One region of the Lentzea sp. NPDC054927 genome, then DNA from elsewhere that is predicted to be linked to it. Evidence: riboswitches for the same ligand, from Rfam matches in the RefSeq annotation. Region 1 holds a riboswitch; each other region holds the start of a gene.
The links. A riboswitch is a leader RNA that binds a small molecule or an ion and turns the genes downstream of it on or off. The one in region 1 is predicted to bind S-adenosylmethionine.
Positions count from the first base shown of each region.

Region 2: it holds a riboswitch for S-adenosylmethionine, as region 1 does, so the genes downstream of both, ACWGE0_RS38020 (aminotransferase class V-fold PLP-dependent enzyme) here and ACWGE0_RS36795 (methionine ABC transporter ATP-binding protein) in region 1, are expected to answer to the same signal.
Region 3: it holds a riboswitch for S-adenosylmethionine, as region 1 does, so the genes downstream of both, thrC (threonine synthase) here and ACWGE0_RS36795 (methionine ABC transporter ATP-binding protein) in region 1, are expected to answer to the same signal.

Region 1 covers NZ_JBSGXZ010000041.1:76,142-78,398, forward strand. Annotated here, with positions in the region: gene rsmA (16S rRNA (adenine(1518)-N(6)/adenine(1519)-N(6))-dimethyltransferase RsmA) at 1-715, shown strand, start outside; SAM riboswitch class I at 804-897, shown strand; gene ACWGE0_RS36795 (methionine ABC transporter ATP-binding protein) at 1,114-2,112, shown strand; gene ACWGE0_RS36800 (methionine ABC transporter permease) at 2,109-2,257, shown strand, end outside.
Region 2 covers NZ_JBSGXZ010000045.1:14,880-17,136, forward strand. Annotated here, with positions in the region: gene ACWGE0_RS38015 (potassium/proton antiporter) at 1-851, shown strand, start outside; SAM riboswitch class IV at 924-1,038, shown strand; gene ACWGE0_RS38020 (aminotransferase class V-fold PLP-dependent enzyme) at 1,076-2,257, shown strand, end outside.
Region 3 covers NZ_JBSGXZ010000058.1:9,537-11,793, reverse strand. Annotated here, with positions in the region: gene thrC (threonine synthase) at 131-1,387, opposite strand; SAM riboswitch class I at 1,399-1,542, opposite strand; gene holA (DNA polymerase III subunit delta) at 1,621-2,257, shown strand, end outside.

The sequences.
Region 1 (2,257 bases):
CGCCGACCTCACCGAGGACGACGTGGTGCTTGAGGTTGGGCCGGGGCTGGGCTCGCTGACGCTCGCGCTCCTTCCCGTGGCCAGGCAGGTCGTGGCTGTGGAGATCGACCCGCCGCTGGCTGAGCGGTTGCCGCAGACCGTTGGTGAGATGGACGCGGAGAACGCCGGGAAGCTTCATGTGGTCCTCATGGACGCGATGAAGGTGACTGCGGCGGACCTGCCTGTGCAGCCGACGGCGATCGTTGCCAACCTGCCGTACAACGTGGCGGTGCCGGTGGTGCTGCACCTGTTGAGTGAGCTGCCCTCCCTCGAGAAGGGGCTCGTGATGGTGCAGGCCGAGGTGGCGGACCGGATGGCGGCGAAGCCTGGCAACAAGATTTACGGCGTGCCCAGTGTGAAGCTTGCCTGGTACGCGGAGGCTCGGAAGGCCGGGGCGATCGGCAAGAACGTGTTCTGGCCGGCGCCCAATGTCGATTCTGGGCTGGTTTCCTTTCAGCGGCGGGAAAAGCCGTTGTCCACTGTGGATCGGAAGCGGCTGTTCGGGGTGGTTGACGCCGCGTTTGCGCAGCGGCGGAAGACGCTCAGGGCTGCGCTCAAGGGGTGGGCTGGCAACACGCAGAACATCGACGAGCTGCTACAGAAGGCCGGGGTGGATCCTCAGGCTCGGGGTGAGCAGTTGAGCGTGATCGACTTCATCCGGATTGCCGAGGCCTAGGCCGGGGATCCTTCGGCCATCAGTGTGATCTGTCGAACGAATCGGAATCTGGCTTGCGCAACCGGACGTCTGTCCGGTTGACTGCTAAGTGCCATCCGGAGCGACTGAGAGACCTGGCTCTACGACGTCGCAGCAACCACCCGCTGGATGCGGGCAGGTGCTAACGCCAGGACCGATGGAGGATCACATGGGTACCACGCGAATGCTGACGCGCCGTCGAGTTGTCGACCAGTGCCGTCGCACCGCATCTGCATGTCGTCGCCACCTCGTCTAAGGCGCCTTCTAAAAGTCCTTTGACGCGCACTCAGTCATCGAGTGGCGCACACCTGAGCAGACCCCGACAGCGCACGTCCGTCACAAACGGGCTGTGTGTCGTCGCGCGCAGCCGTGGAGCAGATGTGATCACTGTCGAAAACCTCACCAAGTCCTTCCAGGGTGTCAACGCCCTGAACGGCGTGACCCTCGATGTCGAAGCGGGCACCGTGCTCGGTGTCGTCGGCCCGAGCGGGGCCGGCAAGTCGACGCTCGCGCGCTGCGTTGCGTTGCTGGAGCGTCCCGACTCCGGGGCGATCCGCGTCGACGGCACGGACATCACCAGCCTGGACGGGTCCGCCCTGCGGGCTGCTCGTCGGCAGATCGGCGTTGTGCCGCAAGGGGATTCGCTCCTCAGGCAGCGCACGGCGGCGGGCAACATCGCGTTGCCGCTGGAGTCCGCGGGCGTGCCCGGACCGCAGCGCCGCACCCGTGTGGGCGAGCTGCTGGACCTCGTCGGGCTGACCGACAAGGCCGCCTCCTACCCCGACCAGCTGTCCGGTGGGCAGCGTCAGCGCATCGCTGTGGCGCGTGCGCTCGCCGCGAACCCGTCGGTGTTGCTCGCTGACGAGCCCACGTCCGCGCTGGACCCGGAGACCACCGGTTCCGTGTTGACGGTGCTCGACCGTGCGCGCGCTGAGCTGGGTGTGACCGTTCTCGTCGTCACGCACGACATGGGCGTGGTCCGCAAGATCTGCGATGACGTCGCTGTGCTGGAGCAGGGCCGCGTCGTCGAGCATGGCAAGGTGCTCGACCTGGTCAACGACGCCGCGAGCCGCACGAGCAGTGCGCTGCTGCCCGCCGTCGACCTGAACCCGATCAACGAGAGCAGCTACGACCGCGTCGCGGACGTCGTGCTCGTCGGGTTCGCCGCGGTCGGCGCGTTGCTGCCCGAGGCTGCGCACCGGTTCGGCGTCGAGCTGAACATCGTCGGCGGTGGCCTCACGCGGCTGGGCGAGACGCCGGTCGCGCGGTTCCGCCTCGGCCTGAACGGCGAGCGCTCGGACTCCGCTCTGGAGTGGATCGGCGAGGCCGGCGGCTCGGTGCAGAGGTCCCTGAAGGGCCCGCAGGGAGTAGCTGCGTGAGGTCTGCAACACCCTGGTCCGACGTCGTCAGCTTCCTCGTCGAGGCCACCGGCGAAACGCTGTACATGGTCGGCGTTTCCACCGTCATCGCCACTGTTTTCGGAGTTCCCGTAGGTGTTTGGCTGCAGCTCACCGCCAAGGGTGG
Region 2 (2,257 bases), on a different contig from region 1:
TGCCCTCCACCGGTCTGTACCCGCTCGCCACCGTGGCGGTGTGCGTGATGGCCTACACCGCAGGCGATCTCCTGCACGCGTCCGGATTCCTCGCCACCTACGTCGCCGCGCTCGTTCTCGGCAACGCCCGCCTGCCGCACCGCGCCGACACCCTCTCGTTCGCCGAAGGTCTCGGCTGGCTCGCCCAGATCGGGCTCTTCGTTTTACTCGGCCTCTACGCCTCACCGTCGCGGTTGCTCGACGTGCTGTTCCCGGCGTTGATCGCGGGTGTGGTGCTGACGTTCGTGGCACGGCCGTTGTCCGTCGTGCTCGCCTCACTGCCGTTCAAGGTGCCGTGGCGGGAACAGGCGTTCCTCTCCTGGTCGGGGCTGCGCGGCGCGGTGCCGATCGTGTTCGCGCTGATCCCGTTGATCCAGGGCGTCGAGGGTGCGCGCGAGCTGGTCGACGCGGTGTTCGTACTGGTCATCGTGCTGACCGTGGTGCAGGGCACGACGCTGCCGTTCCTCGCGCGACGCCTCGGGCTGGTGCGCACGGGGGAGGCGCAGGAGGTCCAGGTCGACTCGTCGCCGTTGGACGAGCTGGGCGCCGAGTTGCTGCAGGTGCACATCCTGCGCGGGTCGAAGCTGCACGGCGTCTACATGACCGAGTTGCGGCTGCCGGTCGGCGCCACGGTGAGCCTCGTGGTGCGCGGCGGGAAGAGTTTCACGCCACAACCGACGACCCGGCTCAACACCGACGACCAGTTGCTCATCGTCACCACCGAAGAAGCGCGCGACGCCGCTGAGCGGCGCATACGTGCCGTGGACCGCGCCGGTCGTTACGCCCGGTGGAAGGGCGAGACCGGCGATTAGTCGGTCTCCGAGGCTTCTCAGCATGTGATCGGGTGTCGACGAGGCGGTCACCCTCCGCTAACGTCGTCGGCAGGTCATGAGAGCCAGCGTCAAGCCCAAGCTTGCTGGCCGGCAACCCTCCAACCGCGGTGGGGTGCCCTTGGTGAGGACCTGGTCCGGCGCGTGGGGCGCCGGTCAAGCGCGGGCCTTCGCGACACGGGGCCCCTGGCCTCGGAGGCAGCTCGATGACGCTCGCGATCACCCCCAGCACCGCCACCACCGTTCCGGCTGTCGTCGGCGTTGACCTGCGCGTTCCGCTCGTCACCGGAGAGCGCGTCAGCTACGCCAACCTCGACCACGCGGCCAGCGCGCCCTGTCTGCAGGAGGTCCGCGACGCCGTCGACGAGCTGCTGCCCTGGTACGCCAGCGTGCACCGCGGCGCCGGGTTCGCCTCCCAGGTCTCGACCCGCGTCTACGAGCAGGCCCGCGACCGCATCCGCAAGTTCGTCGGGGCGCACTCCTCCGACGCCGTCGTCTTCACCCGCAACACCACCGATTCGCTGAACCTGTTGGCGCGCAGCGTTCCCAAGAACACCGCCGTCGTCCTGTTCGACAGCGAGCACCACGCTGCTCTGCTGCCGTGGCGCGGCCCGAACGTTCAGCGCGTCCCCGCTCCGTCCTCGTCCGGTGCTGCGGTAGTCGCACTGGACCGGGCTCTGGCCGCCGCCCCGGTCGGCCCTCGGTTCGTGATCGTCACCGGGGCGTCCAACGTCACGGGGGAGCTGTGGCCGGTCGCGGAGCTCGCGAAGGTCGCCCGCCGGCACGGTGCGCGGATCGCGCTCGACGCCGCGCAGCTCGCCCCGCACCGCCCGATCAACGTCCGCGAGCTGGGCGTCGACTACATCGCGTTCTCCGGCCACAAGATCTACGCGCCGTTCGGTGCGGGCGTGCTGGTGGGCCGCGCCGACTGGTTGCAGCAGGCCCAGCCGTACCTGGTCGGCGGCGGCGCGACGTCGAAGGTGACCGACCACGGTGACCGCCTCGGCGTGGCCTGGTCCGCGGTGCCCGAGCGGCACGAGGCCGGCAGCCCGAACGTCGTCGGCGTGCACGCGCTGGCCGCGGCCTGCGAGATCCTTTCGCGGCACTGGGAGCAGACGGTCGCGCACGAGCAGGAGCTGCTGGCCCGGCTGCAGGACGGCCTGCGCACGATCCCCGGCTTCCGCGAGCTGGCCATCCTGACCGACGTCGACAAGGTCGGCGTCGTCAGCTTCACGATCTCCGGCTTCGACGCGGGCTTCCTCGCGGCGGCGCTGTCCGCGGAGTACGGCATCGGCGTGCGCGACGGCGCCTTCTGCGCGCATGTGATCGTGGGTCGCCTGGTCAAGCAGGTCGGTTCGCACGAGGAACGCGCTGTGCGGGCGTCGATC
Region 3 (2,257 bases), on a different contig from region 1:
GCGGCGCGGAGCAGGTAGGGCACGAGTCCACGTCAGGAGCATGCCAGGAACCGAATCGTGACGGGGCCTCGATGACTGAGCACAACGCGGCTCGGGGACGCACGCGCGTCCCCGAGCCGGAGGGAGGTGATTAACCCAGTGCCTTGATGACGGCCTCGGCCGACGCCGGGACCGTCGCGCGCGGGCCGACCGTGTCGCCGAGCGCGTCGAGGGTCTTGAGGCCGTCGCCGGTGATCAGCAGCACGGTCTCGGCGTCCGGGTCGAGCTGGCCCGACTCGATCAGCTTCTTCGCCGTCGCCACGGTCACGCCGCCGGCGGTCTCGGCGAAGATGCCCTCGGTGCGGGCGAGGAGCTTGATGCCCTCGACGACCTCTTCGTCGGTCACGTCCTCGATGGCGCCGTTGGTGCGGCGCACCGCGTCGAGCACGTACGGGCCGTCGGCCGGGGCGCCGATCGCCAGCGAGCGGGCGATGGTGTCCGGGCGGACCGGGCGGATGACGTCGTGGCCTGCCTTGAACGCGGTGGAGATCGGGGAGCAGCCGGTGGCCTGCGCGCCGAACACCTTGTAGGGGCTGGCTTCCACGAGGTCCAGCTGGCCGAGTTCGCGGAACGACTTGTCGACCTTGGTGAGCTGCGAGCCGGAGGCGATCGGCACGACGATCTGGTCGGGCAGGCGCCAGCCGAGCTGTTCGGCGACCTCGTAGCCGAGCGTCTTCGAGCCCTCCGCGTAGTACGGGCGGACGTTGACGTTCACGAACGCCCAGTCCTCGTTCTCCGCGGCGAGTTCCTGGGCGAGGCGGTTCACGTCGTCGTAGTTGCCGTCGACGGCGATCAGGGCGCCTTCGTAGACGGCGCTCATCAGGATCTTGGCGCGCTCGAGATTGGAGGGAACGAGAACGACCGACTTCCAGCCCGCGCGGGCTGCGGCCGCGGCGACGGCGTTCGCCAGGTTGCCGGTGGACGGGCAGGCCAGCACCTTGAAGCCGAGTTCGCGGGCCGCGGCGAGCGCGACGCCGACCACGCGGTCCTTGAAGGAGTGGGTGGGGTTGCCGGTGTCGTCCTTCACCCAGATCTTGCGCACGCCCAGGGCCTTGGCGAGGTTGTGAGCCTCGACCAGGCGGGTGCCGCCGGGGTCGGTGTTCGGGTGCTGTTCCACAGTGGACGGAACGGGGAGGAGGCCGCGGTAGCGCCAGATGGACCTGGGGCCGGCTTCGATGTCCTCGCGCCGGATCTTCCCGAAGTCGTAGGCCACTTCCAGCGGCCCGAAACACTCGAGACAGGCGTACTCAGGAGCGAGAGGGGTTTCATTCCCACATTCCCGGCACAGCAGTGCCCGGGCAGGGCCGAGGTCGAACTTGGTGCTCGTGGGCACAGTGACAGCAGTCATCGCGAGGTATCTCCTCATCTTTCCCGCGAAATCGAACGGGTCGGAATTGGCACCGTGATCGTCTGCGCATGACTCTGTGCATGGCTCTGCACATAGCGCTGACGCCGGTTGCCGGGGCTTCGTCGGGCCGTTCCCTCTGCCCCTCTGGATGAGCGGTGTTCAGTTGTGGCTACCAAGCTACGGCACCGGTCCGTTGCTCAGCCACCGACGTCCACGATTCGAGACGTGGGAAGATGCGGAGCGTGAGCGCACCGGAGTCACTGCACCTCGTCATCGGCGAGGAGGAGTTGCTGGTCGAACGTGCTGTTCGGGCGGCTCTCGACGCAGCACGCAAGGTCGATCCGACCGCCGACCTGACCCGTGTCCAGGTGACTGATCTCACGGCCCCGGAGCTGGCCGAACTGGTGAGCCCGTCGCTGTTCGCGGAGGGTCGCGTGATCGTTCTGCAGAACACGCAGGACATCGGCAAGGAGGTCGCCGACACGGTGCTCTCCTACCTCAAGACGCCCGCGGACGGGGTCACGCTCGTCGTCCTGCACACGGGCGGTGGTCGCAGCAAGGCCGCCAAGGACCTGCCGGGACAACTGAAGAAGGCCGGTGCCGCGGTCACCGAGTGCGCCAAGATCACCAAGGCCGCTGAGCGCGAGGCGTTCGTGCGCAACGAGGTGCGGCAGGCGGGCGGCAAGATCGACTCCGAGGCCGTCGCCACGCTCATCGACGCCGTGGGCACGAACCTGCGTGAGCTCGCCGCGGCGTCGTCACAGCTCGTGTCGGACACCGACGGCAAGGTGACGGTCGACGAGATCCGCCGCTACCACCAGGGCAAGGCCGAGGTGACCGGGTTCGCGGTCGCCGAGAAGGCCGTGACCG